Regions from separate parts of the Candidatus Pelagibacter sp. HIMB1495 genome, predicted to be linked through region 1. Evidence: riboswitches for the same ligand, from Rfam matches in the RefSeq annotation. Region 1 holds a riboswitch; the other holds the start of a gene.
What was found. Region 1 has a riboswitch for glycine ahead of gcvT (glycine cleavage system aminomethyltransferase GcvT). Riboswitches for the same ligand answer to the same signal wherever they lie in the genome.

Region 1 (7,695 bases):
TGAAAATGACATGTCACTTTTTTCAATCTGAACATCATTTTCTTTAAAGAAATTAATTAAATTTGGATAGGTTTGAAAATTAAATACAATAAAACCAATATCTACAGATACCTTCTTTTCACCAAAAATTAAATCTATTGTATGAGAATGACCACCAAAATGATCTTCTTTCTCAAAAAGATCTACATGATGTTTTTTTGATAAATAATAAGCAGCACTTAAGCCTGATATACCAGAACCGACTACGGCAATTTTCATTAATAGTTATGCCGCGTCTTCTTTAAACTCATCCATACTTGGACAAGTACAAAAGATATTCTTATCTCCATAAACATTGTCCACTCTTGCAACTGGTGGCCAAAATTTATTTGTTTTTAAGAACTTAGCAGGATAAGCAGCTTGCTCTCTTGAATATTTATGATCCCATTCATCTGATGCAAGCTCTATATCTGTATGAGGAGCGTTCTTAATAGGATTGTCTACTTTATCAAACTCACCAGAATTGATCTTATCTATTTCAGATTTGACATTAATTAAAGTATCACAAAATCTATCAAGCTCAGATAAACTCTCACTCTCTGTTGGCTCTATCATCATAGTTCCCGCAACTGGCCAAGACATTGTTGGTGCATGGAAACCATAATCGATCAATCTTTTAGCGATATCTTCCTCAGTGATACCTGTCTCACTCTTAATTGATCGAATATCTATAATACATTCATGAGCAACATTGCCATTTGAACCTTTGTACAAAATTGGGAAATGATCTTTAAGTCTATGGGCTATATAATTTGCGTTTAATATCGCAACTTGAGTAGCTAGCTTTAAACCTTCAGAACCCATCATTTTAATATACATCCAAGAAATTGATAAAATACTTGAGCTTCCCCAAGGGGCTGCTGAAACTGCACCTATTCCTGTAGCGGGTCCACAATCTTTAACAACTGGATGATTAGGCAAATAAACTTGCAAATGTCTTTTACATGCAATCGGTCCCATTCCTGGTCCGCCACCACCGTGTGGAATACAGAATGTTTTGTGTAAATTTATATGACAAACATCAGGACCAAAATTTCCAGGTCTTGCTATTCCAACAAGTGCATTTAGGTTTGCACCATCCATGTAAACTTGACCACCATGTTTATGTATCAGTTCACAAATATCTGTGATTTTTTCTTCAAACACACCGTGAGTAGAAGGGTATGTAACCATTAATGCTCCAAGATTTTCAGAATGCATTTCTGCTTTTTTCTTTAAATCTTCAAAATCAACATTTCCTTCTTTATCACAATCAACAACGACAACTTTCATCCCAACCATTTGGGCACTGGCAGGATTTGTTCCATGTGCTGAACTTGGAATTAAACATATATTTCTATTTTCTTCGCCTCTATCTAAATGGTATTTTCTAATTACCATTAAGCCAGCATATTCTCCTTGAGCACCTGCATTCGGTTGAAGTGAAACACCAGAAAAACCTGTAATTGATCTTAACCAATTTTTAAGATCAGTGAATAAAGCTCTATACCCTTCCATCTGCTCTACTGGTACAAACGGATGAGGCTCAGCTAACTCTCTCCATGAAATTGGTATCATTTCTGCAGTTGCATTTAATTTCATAGTACATGAGCCAAGTGCAATCATAGTTCTATTAAGAGCTATGTCTTTATCTTCTAATTTTTTTAAATATCTAAGCATCTCTGTTTCTGAATGATATGAATTGAAAACAGGATGTTCTAAATATTTGGAAGTTCTTAATAAATTTTTTGGTAAATTAGGTAAACTCACTGTTGGATCTTCTTTTTTAATCGATTCAGCTGCGTTAAAAATTTTCAACAATTGATTTACTCTATAAACATTTTTCTTTTCATCAAAAGAAACAGCCAACATTTCAGAATTTACTCTTCTAATGTTTACTTTTTGATCTAAAGCATTTTTATAGATTTGATCAGTTTTATCTTTTGTTACAATTGTAACTGTATCAAAGAAATGATCTGAATAAATTTCATATCCAGATTGTTTTAATTTATCTGCAAAATTTTTAGCTAATTGGGAAACTCTTTCTGCAATAGTTTTTATTCCATCTGGTCCGTGGTAAATAGCGTATGCAGCTGAAACAATTGCTAACAACGCTTGAGCAGTACAAATATTACTTGTCGCTTTATCTCTTCTAATATGTTGCTCTCTTGTTTGAAGTGATAATCTGTAAGCTTTATTTCCATGTCTATCAACAGACACACCAATAATTCTTCCTGGCATTGATCTTTTAAACTCATCTTTAGTTGCAAAGAAAGCTGCATGAGGTCCGCCATAACCCATTGGTATTCCAAACCTTTGTGAACTTCCAACTGCAATATCAGCACCTAATTCTCTTGGTGTTTTAAGTAGCGCTAAAGCTAATAAATCAGAAACTAATACGGCTTTTCCATTTTTTTTATGGATTTTACTAATGGCTTCACTTGGATCTTTAATGTCTCCTAAAGTTCCAGGGTATTGAAGAATTCCACAAACTAAATCCTCTTTAAGTTGATCCAATACTTTATCTTCATTACCAACAAGTACTTTTAATCCCATTGGTTCTGCTCTTGTTTGAATTACATCAATTGTTTGAGGATGACAATTTTCTGATACAAAAACTAAATTACTATCCTTTTTATTTAACCTGTGACTTAATCCCATAGCTTCTGCAGCTGCCGTTCCTTCATCAAGCAAAGATGCGTTTGCAATATCCATACCTGTGAAATCAACAATCATTTGTTGGAAGTTTAGAAGCATTTCCAATCTTCCTTGTGCTACTTCAGGCTGATAAGGAGTATAAGATGTATACCAACCTGGATTTTCTAGAATATTTCTTAAAATTACATATGGAGTGTAAGTTCCATAGTAACCCATACCAATAAAATTTGAATAAATTTGATTTTTTTTTGAAATTGCTTTCAATTTTCTTAATGCTTCATACTCGGAATTAGACTCTCCTATATTTAATCCATCTTTCAATTGTATCTTTTCTGGAACTGTACTTTTTATTAAATCGTCTAATGAATTATAATTAAGCTCCTTCAGCATTTTATTTTGATCTTCTTCTGAAGGCCCAATGTGTCTTTTTAAAAAGTCTTTTTGTGAGTTATGTAACATTAGCTAGCACTCTCCTTTGCAAATTTATCGTATTCTTCTTTGTTCATTAAGCTATCCATTTCTGAACTATCTTTTAATTTAAGTTTAAAAAACCAAGCTGATCCCTCAGGGTCTTCATTAATTTTTGCAGGATCATCTACTATAGCTTGGTTAGTATCTACTACTTCACCACTTACTGGAGTATAAACATCACTTGCAGCTTTAGTGGACTCAACTACTCCTGCTGTGCCATCTTTTTCAACGCTTGAACCTTTTTCAGGTAACTCAGCAAAAACAATATCTCCCAACATTTCTGTTGCATGTTTTGTAATTCCAATGGTGGCAACATCGCCCTCTACTGTAATCCACTCATGCTCTTTTGAAAATTTAACTTCACTCATTAGTTTACTCCTTTCACGTAACTTTTTTTAAAAAATGGTAACCCGCAAACACTTGCAGGATGTTTTTTTCCTCTTACTTCTAGTAAAATTTTTGTATCAACCTTGGAAAACTCTTTATCTATGTAGCCCATTGCTATTGGACCATTTACACTTGGGCCATAAGTTCCGCTTGTAACCTCACCAATAAGTTTTTCTGACTCATCAAATATTTTAGTTTTTTCTCTTGCAATCAATCTTCCTTCTGGCTTAATCCCAATTCTAATTTTAGAAGTACCTTCTTGTATTTCTTTCATAATTTTATCAGAACCAACAAATCCACCAATTGAAATTCTCTCTTTAGAAAGCGCCCACTTTAAGTTTGCTTCAATTGGTGTTTTTTCAGTATCAAGTTCATGTCCATATAAGCACAATCCAGCCTCTAATCTCAAGGTATCTCTTGCCCCAAGTCCTATAAGTTGTGCTCCTTTTTCCATCAAATTCTGAGTAAATCCTTCAGCTAAATCGTTATTAATAGATACTTCAAAACCATCCTCTCCAGTATAACCAGACCTTGTAACAAAAGCTTTTTGATCTTTATAATCAAACCAGTTCCCTGTCATAAAATTAAGTTTTTCAACACCCTCTATTGTATTGTTTAAAATCTCAACTGACTTTGGGCCTTGAATTGCAATTAATGATCGTTGATCATCAAGAACCATCTCATATTTGTTTTTCAGTAAATTTGATAAAATTTTAAAATCATTCTCTTTGCAAGCTGCATTTAAAATAATTAAATACCCTTTTTCAATTTTAGTGATTATCAAATCATCATGAATTCCAGCACTATCGTTCATTAAAAAACTATATTTAGAACAGTTTTGTTTCAAATTTTTTAAATCAAGTGGAAAAATTTTTTCAAGATCAGCAGTTAAGTCATCTCCACCATGAATAAATAATTGACCCATATGAGACACATCAAAAATACCTGCATTTGATCTTGTAAATTTATGTTCTTCAACAATACCTTTGCTGTATTGTATGGGCATTTCATATCCAGCAAATTCTACAAATTTAGCTTGGTTATTTTGATGAAGTTTGTTTAAAGATGTTTTTTTTCCCATACTAACTCTGTCGTACCCATCTGTATTTTTGCCTGAGAGTTTTACTCCTTCGGCGAGAACTCAATCTCTTTCCAGAGTTAATATAATACGGTCCTTTTACCTGAGAGTTTCCTGGGCGGTTGCTCCTTCGGTGTCACAAAGTTTGTGATCTCTCCCGTTAACAAATATTCTAATAAATACTGTTTAATGTCAAATGTTATTAGATCGCTTTTTTTTCTGATGTATATAAATTGTAAAATTGAAGTAAAACTGCAAAAATAACTATTGATCCTCCAATTATCACTATGAAAGGCGGTTGTTCATTTATAAACAGCCACGCCCATAAAGGACCTAGTACTGCTTCTGTTAGCATTATGATTCCAACCATTGCTGATGGTGTTCGTTGAGCACCAATAGTAATAAATATAAAACCTAATCCTAATTGTAAAAACCCAGCTAAAAATCCTAAAAAAATATCATTAGGAGATATCATTATTTTTTCTGACATTAGGAAACCTATTAACAACGCAAAAACACCTGCAACAAATTGAGCAGGAACCATATCAACGGTTGGATATTTTCTTACGACCAAAATTAATGTAGCAAATGATATTGGCATTATGAAAGCTGCAATATTTCCAGACATTTGACCTGGAGATAAAGAGCTTCCAACCATTAGAAGTATTCCTGAAATTGCAAGAATTATTGAAGTCAGAGTAATTGCTGAAATTTTTTCTTTTAAAAAAAAATAACCAAATATTGCTAGGAAGATTGTTTGTGTTTGAATAATAAAATTAGCATTAGCAACTGTTGTGTTATACATCGCAAATACATAACCACTAAAACCGAGTGATAAAATAAATCCACCAAAGAAACCAGGAAATCCTAAATTATAAAAGGATTTAAATACCTGTTTTTTATAAGTTAAAGCTAAGTACAAGCTAATAACAATTAGGAAAAATACTGTTCTCCAAAATAATATTTGCCAAAGAGTTGCTCCTTCAAATGACTTAACGATCAAACCTCCAAAACTGAGACTACACGCACCTAAGAAAATTAAAAAAGGTCCTGGAAGTTTTCTAACAATATTCATTATATTTGATTGAGTAAGTTGTGAGTATCCATCTCATACAATTTAAATAAAGTTTCTGCATCAGATAAATTTATCTCTTTAAATTTGATTTTTGAGCCAGGTGATATTTGTACTAACCGATCATAATCAACACTAGCTACCACACCAATTTTTGGGTATCCTCCAATAGTGCCATGGTCTGAAAGCATAATAATTGGATTTCCATCTGCTGGTACTTGGATGACTCCTTTTAACAAACCTTCTGATTTAATATTGGTATTTACAATATTTTCAATTTTTGGACCTTCTAATCTCATTCCCATTCTATCTGAAAGTTTTGATACAGAAAATTCTTTTTCAAAAAATATCTTTTTTCCTTCATCAGAAAAGTAATCAAAATTTGGTCCTTTTATTACTCTAATATTTTCAACTTTAGAATTTATATAGTTAGTCTTTTTTTTACTTTGATCTGAATTAATGTTTAAAATATTTATTTTTTGACCATTCTTTAATTTTTTTCCATTATTTGATCCAATATTTGCCTTGGTATTTATCGAACAACTATTCCATTGAAATTTTAAATCTAATTCTCCACCAACTGCTAAATAGCCATAAACTGATTTATTTGTTGAGATAAGATTTATTTCATCTCCACTTTCAATTTGATAAGTCTCATAACAATTACAATCAATTTCTATACCGCTTTTAATAATTTTAAAAACCACATCACCTGTAACTGCAATATTAATTTTATCTCCAGAATATTTTAAATGTGGTCCTTGATATGCAAATTCTATCACTGGTGAATTCAATTTATTACCTGCCAGCCTATTAGCTAAACTGTAATTTCTATTATCCATCGCTCCACTAAATGGAATTCCTATATGATATAAATTGTTTCTTCCTTGGTCTTGAAAAGTAGTATTAACTCCAGCTCTTATAATTTCGAAATTATTTGTCATTGTAGCTATTATATTTTTCAAGATTTATTTGTTTAAAAACTACTATGTCGCCAGGATTTATTAAATTTGGCTCCTCCTCTTTTGAATTATCAAAAACATCTACAGGTGTATTGCCAAGTATGTTCCATCCACCAGGGCTTTCAAACGTATAAATATTTGCAAATTGTTCAGTTAAAGCTACTGATCCTTTTGGAACTTTTACTCTTGGTGTTTCTAATCTTGGTACTCTCATATTTTCATCTAAATCACCTAAAAATGGCATACCAGCAATAAATCCTGTCATATAACAAAAATATTCCTTACTAAAAAAATTTTCTAAAATTTTATCTCTACTGATATTTAATTTTTCTTCTAATCTTTTTATATCAAGAGAAAATTCATCATCACAACAAACTGGAATTTCTATTTTAGTGTTATTGTTGTCTTGAGTTTCATTAACATTTAAATTTTCAATCAATTTTTTAACTTCTTTAAAGTTTGTTTTTCTAAGGTCGTAAGAAACTATCAATTTATTATAAGAAGGAGTAAGATTATTAATACTTTCAATATTTTCTTTTTTTAAAGCTTTAAAATATTTTATTACTTCAAAGTTAACTGATTTATTTACCTCTACACCAAAATCACAGTAAACAGCTGCGTCACCAAGATTTGATATATTTTTTATCATGGCATGTTATACTTCAACAATTAGAACTATGGAAATTAATATAAATTGTGATTTAGGTGAAAAATCAAAACACCATTCTAATAAATATGATCCAGATTTACTCGATATAGTAAATTCTGCTAACGTTGCATGTGGATTTCATGCAGGTGATGAAGAATCTATGAACCAAGTAGTTCAAATATCAAAAAAAAATGGTGTTAGTATTGGTGCTCATCCATCATTCAATGACCCAGAAAACTTTGGAAGACAAAGAATGAACCTTGCACCTGAAGAAGTTAGAAAATTAATTATTGACCAATATGAAATTTTACAAAAGATTGCTCAAGATCATGGAGAAAATGTTACTCATATAAAACCACATGGAGCATTAAACAATATGGCTTGTGAGGATATTGATCTA
Region 2 (7,695 bases), 550 kb from region 1:
TTTTCATAGGCTGTAATCCATTTTGAAGTTTTCATGTCACCTTTTTTAATCATTGGACCAGCTTCCATGGAGGTGTGCATTTCATCACCAGTTCTGTCTAGAAAACCTGTATTTATAAAGAAAACTCTATTTTTCAACGATCTAATGCACTCTTTTAAATTAGCTGAAGTTCTTCTTTCTTCATCCATTATTCCAATCTTGCAGGTATATTTTGGTAAACCTAAAACTTCTTCAACTTTTGAGAAAAGCAAATCAGTAAATGCAGTTTCATCTGGTCCATGCATTTTTGGTTTCACGATATAAATAGAACCAGTTCTTGAATTAGTTTTTTTCTTAATATCATGAAGGGCTGCAGCTGTAGTAATGAATGCATCCATTATTCCTTCTGGAACTTCACTACCATCTTTTAAAATTATTGATGGATTAGTCATTAAGTGACCAACGTTTCTAACTAGCAGTAAACTTCTTCCATGAAGCTTTAAACCTTTTCCATCTTTTGAAATATAGCTTCTATTAGGATTAAGTTTTCTTTCAAATAATTTTCCTTCTTTTTCAAATTTTGATTTTAGATCACCTTTCATCAGACCTAGCCAATTTCTGTAACAAACAATTTTATCTTCTGCATCTACAGCAGCTACACTATCTTCGTTATCGCATATAGTTGACACCGCAGATTCTAAAATTATGTCACTAATCCCAGCATGATCTTGTTGAGCTGCAAAAGCTCTTGAGTCTTTTAAAATTTCTATATGTAAATTGTTATTTTTTAAAATTATAGCAGACGGGTTGTCAGCTTCACCCCTATGGCCAATAAACTTATTCTCATCTACTAAATCATAAATATCAGCACCTTTTAAAGCTTTAAATTTTCCATACTTAACAGCAAAACTTGTAATTTTTTGCCAACTCAATCCTGCTAATGGAAAATATTTATCTAAAAAATCTCTTCCATATTTTATTACCATTTCACCTCTTAATGGGTCGTATCTTTCAGATACACTATCTTCTGATTGTTCAATTACATCTGTTCCATACAGACTATCGTATAAGCTCATCCATCTAGCATTAGCAGCATTTAATGCATATCTCGCATTCATGACTGGTACAACAAGTTGAGGTCCAGCGATACTTGTTATTTCCTCATCAACATTTTGAGTTGATATTTCAAAATCGTCACCTTCTTCTTTCAAATAACCAATTTCTTTTAAAAATTTTTTATAATCTGACAAATTAAATTCATTTCCCTTATTTTTTATATGCCAATTGCCTATTTGTTTTTGTAAGTCTTCTCTAAATTTCATTAATTCTTTATTTTTAGGTGCTAATTCATAGACTGTTTTCTCAAACCCTGACCAAAAATTATCAACAGATAGATCTGTTTCTTTTAATAGCTCATCGCTAATAAATTGAGAAAGTTTTTCAGATACTTTTAAAGTATTTATATTTATATATTTTTCTTGCATATCACCTAAATTACCCCATCTGTATTTTTGCCTGAGAGTTTTGCTCCTTCGGCGGAATTAATTCTCTTTCCAGAGTGTTATGCAACTATCGGTCCTTTTTACCTGAGAGTTTCCGGGGTGGTTGCTCCTTCGGTGCTAAATCTATTAGTCTCTCCCGATACCAAAATATGTATCTTCTTCTAGAAAAGAGTCAATTAATAACAATTACACTTTAAATTAAATATCATTTTATTGCCTTTTTTATGAATTAACCATCCGCTATAACCATATTATGAAAAATTATCTTAATTTTGAAACTGAGATTAAAGATTTAGAGACAGAATTGGAAAAATTAAAAGATCCCTACAATCAAGAGGGATTGTCAGAAGTAGATACGCAAAAAATTTCAAAAACACAAGTTGAGTTAGATCAAAAATTAAATGATATATATTCAAACCTAGATCCATGGCAAACCACCATGGTTGCAAGACATGAAGACAGACCAAAGTCTAAATTTTTCATAGATAATTTATTCGAAGATTTTATTTCTCTATCTGGAGACCGTTATTATGGTGAAGATAAATCTGTACTTACAGGTTTTGCAAAATTTAATGGTCAGTCAGTTTTAGTAATTGGTCAAGAAAAGGGTGAAGATTTGGATAGTAGAATTCAAAGAAATTTTGGGATGATGCGACCTGAGGGTTACAGAAAAACTATTCGATTAATGAATTTAGCAAATAAATTTAAAATTCCAATTATCACTTTTATAGACACGCCAGGTGCTTATCCTGGTGTTGGTGCAGAGGAAAGAGGTCAAGCTGAGGCAATAGCAAAATCAATTGAATGTTGCATGGAACTTAAGGTGCCAACTATCGCAATAATTATAGGTGAAGGTGGATCAGGTGGTGCTATTGCATTAGCATCGTCTAACAAAGTTATAATGCTAGAAAATGCTATTTATTCAGTTATATCTCCTGAAGGCTGTGCAACTATATTATGGAGAGATCCAAAAAAAATGCTTGATGCAGCAAAAGCAATGAAGCTTTCCGCAAAAGATTTATTAAAATTAAAAGTTATTGATGAAATAATCCCAGAACCTTTAGGTGGTGCTCACAGGGATAGAGACCTGATGCTTGATAACGTTAGAAAATCTATTTCTACAAATTTAGATCAATACAAAGAAATGACGTCAGAAGATATAATGAATGAAAGAAAAAATAAATTTTTAAAAATTGGAAGAAATGATGGTTTTATGAGCAATGTAGAAGATTTAAGTAATTTGACCATTAAGAAAAATAATTTTGATAACATTTTCAAATCAAAAAAATTATTATTTGGTATTGGTATAGGTTTATTATTTTTAGCTTCTTTATTTTTTCTTTTTTAAGAATTACAAAGCTCCATGGCAATGTTTAAACTTCTTGCCTGATCCACAGAAGCAAGGTTCATTTCTTCCCATTTTTTTGGCTTGTGGTTTTGGATTTACTCTTTCCTCATTGGAAGATCTTTCTTCTGTTATAACTTTTAAATTCATTAAAATTGTAACGTAGTCTAATTTTAGTTTTTCTAATAAATTTGAAAATAAATCAAAAGCTTCTTTTTTATATTCAACCAAAGGATCTCTTTGACCGTAAGATCTTAATCCAATCACTTGTCTAAGTTGTTCTAAATATTGTATATGTGATTTCCAATTCAAATCTATTGTTTGCAAAAATATTCTTTTTTCAATTTCTTTTGCATGCTGCTCGTTTAGAACTTTAATTCTTTCATTACGTGTCTCATTAAATTTTGAGGATATTTGTTCTTTCAGTTCATTATCTTTTGCAGAAATCAAACTTTCAAGTTCAGTATCATTAAAACTTTTCCCAACAATTTGCCTAACTTTATTGTTAAATTCATTACTTTTTGGATTAGATAGGTTTTGAATTTTTAATTTTATCAAGTCTTCTGATATTTCTTTTAAAAATTCGTCGGAATAATCAAAAATATTTTCACTATTCATTGCGTTTTTTCTTTGAGAAAACACAACATGCCTTTGGTCATTCAAAACATTATCAAATTTGATTAGTGTTTTTCTGATATCAAAATTTCTGGCTTCAACTTTTTGCTGAGCTCTTTCTAATGCTTTGTTGATCCAAGGGTGATCAATACTTTCACCATCTTTTAAACCAAGTTTTTCAAGCATATTATTCATAGATTCTGAGCCAAAAATTCTCATCAAATCATCTTCTAAACTTACATAAAATACAGAACTACCCTCATCTCCTTGTCGTCCAGCTCTTCCTCTTGCCTGATTGTCCACTCTTCTAGACTCCATTCTTTCTGTACCAATCACGAATAAGCCACCTAGAGATTTAATTTTTTCTTTATCTATTTTTAATTTATCATCAGGAATTGATCCTTTTTTTCCACCAAGCTGGATGTCAACACCTCTACCAGAAATACTGGTTGTAATTATCAAAGATTTTTCTTTTCCAGCATTTGCAATAATTTCAGCTTCATTTTCATGGTTCTTTGCATTTAAAACTACGTGTTTAATATTTTTTTCATTTAATAATTTAGAATAAACTTCAGATTTGTTGATACTAGATGTGAAAACCAAAATTGGTTGACCAATTTCATGTTTTTCAATGATCTTATTTATTATTGCATCATTTTTTTCTTTTTCAGTTCTAAAGATCAAATCATTATAGTCCTTTCGGATCATTTCTTTATTTGTTGGGATTACAACGACTGAAAGATTGTATATCTCAAAAAATTCCTCAGACTCTGTAACTGCAGTACCAGTGCAACCTGATATTTTTTTATATAGTTTAAAATAATTTTGATAGGTAATAGATGCTAAAGTTTGATTTTCAGCTTGTATCTGAATTTTTTCTTTAGCCTCAAGAGCCTGATGAAGCCCATCTCCAAATCTTCTTCCTTCTAAAATTCTACCAGTCAACTCGTCTATGATTTTAAGAACTCCATCTTTTACGATGTAATCTTTTCCTTTTTCAAATAAATGATTTGCACGAAGTGCTTGATTTACGTGGTGAACTAAATGAAGATTTTCTGGATCATAAAAATTATCATTTTTTAGTATACCTGCATTAGAAAAAAGTTTTTCAACATTATTAATACCCTCGTTTGTTAAAAGTATACTTTTTTCTTTCTCATCTATTTCAAAATCTTTATTATTTAAAATTTTAACAAGTTTATCTATTGCTAGATATTGAGCAGTTTTATCTTCTGCAGCTCCAGAAATTACAAGTGGAGTTCTTGCTTCATCAATTAAACAGGAATCTATTTCATCTACAATTGAAAATACATGAGATCTTTGAACCATCTCTTTTTGAGAAAACTTCATATTATCTCTTAGATAATCAAATCCTAATTCACTGTTGGTTGCATAAGTAATGTCACAATTATAGTTTTTCTTTCTTTCCAGATCATCTTGCTCATTATTTATAAATCCAGAGGTAAGACCTAGAAAATTATATATGAGACCCATTTCCATCGAATCTCTTTTTGCTAAGTAATCATTAACTGTTACTATATGAACTCCATCTTCAGAAAGCGCATTTAAATATGCCGCTAAAGCAATAGTGAGTGTTTTTCCTTCACCTGTTCTCATTTCAGCAATTTTACCTTCGTGAAGAACTACTCCCCCAATAAGTTGAACATCAAAGTGTTTTTCTTGTCTTGTTCTTTTTGCAGCTTCTCTTACTAGTGCAAATGCTTCAGGTAGAATTTCGTCTAAACTTTTTCCATTTTTTAATTGATTTTTAAATTCAACTGTTTTTTTTGGAAAGTCTGTATCACTTAATTTAATGAATTGTTCCTCGTATGAATTTATTTTTTCTACAATTTTTCCAATTCTATCTAGTTCTTTTTGATTACTAGATTTGATAAATTTTGTAATTAGGTTAAGTGGGTTAAACATGACTATTTGATTTATTCTTTAAATATATTGTTTAATATATGTATTAAACAATTATTTTAAATATCATGGGTATTAATTTAACAAATTTTTTAACCTCGAAATCAAAAAATACCAGAATGATGGATTTCCAGGACCTTGATCATATAGATGGCTTATCTATTTCAGCTCTAAGCGCAGATTTATATAAAACTAAAAGAGATGATTTAGTAATGTTTTACTTTAGAGATGGTGCAAATCATGCCTCTGTCTATACACAATCAAAAATTATCTCAGAAAATATTAAATGGAATATAAATCAAAAATCAAAAAAAATTTATTCTCTTATTGTAAATACTAGAAATGCAAACGCTTTCACGGGCAAACAAGGTTACGAAAGTCTTGCAAAAATTGCTGATTTAACTTCTGAGCAATTATCAAAAAAACAAGTTGAGGATGAAGATCATCCAAAGAAAATTACTTCAAAGGAAATTATTTTTGGATGCACAGGTACAATAGGTGAAACATTTCCATGTGAAAAAATAATAGATCAAATTCCAAACTTGATTAAAAAAATCAACTATACACAAAATAAATTTCTTTGGATGAAAGCAGCCTTAGGAATAATGACCACTGATACAAAACCAAAACTTGCGATGGAACAATGTAAAATTGGAGATAAAGAGGTAAAAATTTATGGTGTTGCCAAAGGTTCAGGTATGATATTTCCAAATATGGGAACCACCTTGGCATACATATTTACTGATGCCAACTTATCGAATGATATTTTAAGTAAATTATTAAAAAAAAATATTACAAATACATTTAACGCTATCTCATGTGACGGAGATACAAGCACAAATGATATGGTTAGTATTTTTGCAACAAATAAAGCAAACAATTCAAATATTAAAAGTATTAATGATACAAAACTAAAAAAATTCGACAAAGCATTAAACAATGTTTTGTTAAATTTAGCTAAGAGAGTAGTTTCTGATGGAGAAGGAGCATCAAAATTTGTCACTATAAATATTAATAAAAGCAAAAGTGAACAAGATGCAAAGACAATTGCTTTTTCAATAGCAAATTCAGCTTTAGTAAAAACAGCTATTGCGGGAGAAGATCCAAACTGGGGACGAATAGTGATGGCAATAGGAAAAGCAGGACCAAAAATAAATTTAAATAAATTAGGTTTGAGATTTGGAAATTATCAAATAATTCAGGATGGAAAATTACATAAGAATTATGATGAAAAATTAGTAGCGGAATATATGAAAGGTGAAAATATAGATGTCACTGTAGATTTGTTTACTGGTACTAAAAGCTTTACTGCTTTTACTATGGATTTTACAAAAAATTATATTGAGATTAATGCTGATTATAGAAGTTGAACATATTGAAATATAAATTTTGATGACTAATTCTATACTATGATAAAATACAAACTTTTGTGTAACGACTGTGAATTAAAGTTTGATAGTTGGTTCTCTACTTCATCAGAATATGAAAAATTAAAAAAGAAAAAACTTTTAATCTGTCACAACTGTAATTCTGAAAAAGTTGAAAAAACATTAATGGCTCCTCAGCTAATAAGTAGAAAAGCTAAAAATGAAGAAAAATTTGATACTCAGAAGTTTAAAAAAATTAAGAAAACAATTAAAAATTACCAAAAGTTTATAAAAGATAATTTTAAGTATGTTGGGGATAATTTTGCATATGAAGCTAGATCTATTCATTACAATAGTAAGAAACCCACAAAAGGGATATATGGTAAAGCCTCTCAAAAAGACGTTAAAGAACTCAAAGAAGAGGGCATAGATACACAATTAATTCCTTGGGTTGATGAAAAAGAAAATTAGTTTTTCTTAAATTCAGCAATATAATTTACTGATAAATCTTTAGAAACATTCCATTCATCCTTTAGAATGTTAAAATTCATTCCATCAATTTTTTTCAGATTTAAATTGTTCTTGATTAGAATACTTTTTAATTCCTCAGGCTTAACAAACTTTTCCCATTCATGAGTGCCGATAGGAAGCCATCTCAAAACATATTCTGCACCAACAATTGCAAATATATAAGATTTTAAGGTTTTATTTATAGTTGCAACAAACATTAATCCATTTTTTTTTAAAAGGTTAGCACATGATTTTAAAAAAAAATCAACATCCTCAACATGTTCAACAATCTCCATGTTCAAAATTACATCAAATTTTTTTGTAGTTTTTAGTTTTTCAGGCGATGAACATATATAGTTTATTTTAAGATTGTTTTTTTTTGCATGTAGGTTTGCTATTGCAATATTTTTTTTTGAAGCATCGATTGCTGTAACATTAGCTCCTAATCTACATA

Region 2: it holds a riboswitch for glycine, as region 1 does, so the genes downstream of both, ACTTAW_RS00255 (malate synthase G) here and gcvT (glycine cleavage system aminomethyltransferase GcvT) in region 1, are expected to answer to the same signal.

The regions. Positions count from the first base shown of each region.
Region 1 is NZ_JBNAIQ010000001.1:592,899-600,593, reverse strand. It holds gene ACTTAW_RS03110 (NAD(P)/FAD-dependent oxidoreductase) at 1-258, opposite strand, end outside; gene gcvP (aminomethyl-transferring glycine dehydrogenase) at 265-3,135, opposite strand; gene gcvH (glycine cleavage system protein GcvH) at 3,135-3,515, opposite strand; gene gcvT (glycine cleavage system aminomethyltransferase GcvT) at 3,515-4,615, opposite strand; glycine riboswitch at 4,694-4,783, opposite strand; gene ACTTAW_RS03090 (DMT family transporter) at 4,815-5,687, opposite strand; gene ACTTAW_RS03085 (biotin-dependent carboxyltransferase family protein) at 5,687-6,628, opposite strand; gene ACTTAW_RS03080 (allophanate hydrolase subunit 1) at 6,618-7,295, opposite strand; gene ACTTAW_RS03075 (5-oxoprolinase subunit PxpA) at 7,324-7,695, shown strand, end outside.
Region 2 is NZ_JBNAIQ010000001.1:45,644-53,338, reverse strand. It holds gene ACTTAW_RS00255 (malate synthase G) at 1-1,463, opposite strand, end outside; glycine riboswitch at 1,543-1,630, opposite strand; gene ACTTAW_RS00250 (acetyl-CoA carboxylase carboxyltransferase subunit alpha) at 1,735-2,829, shown strand; gene secA (preprotein translocase subunit SecA) at 2,833-5,367, opposite strand; gene argJ (bifunctional glutamate N-acetyltransferase/amino-acid acetyltransferase ArgJ) at 5,433-6,734, shown strand; gene ACTTAW_RS00235 (DUF1178 family protein) at 6,774-7,202, shown strand; gene ubiG (bifunctional 2-polyprenyl-6-hydroxyphenol methylase/3-demethylubiquinol 3-O-methyltransferase UbiG) at 7,199-7,695, opposite strand, start outside.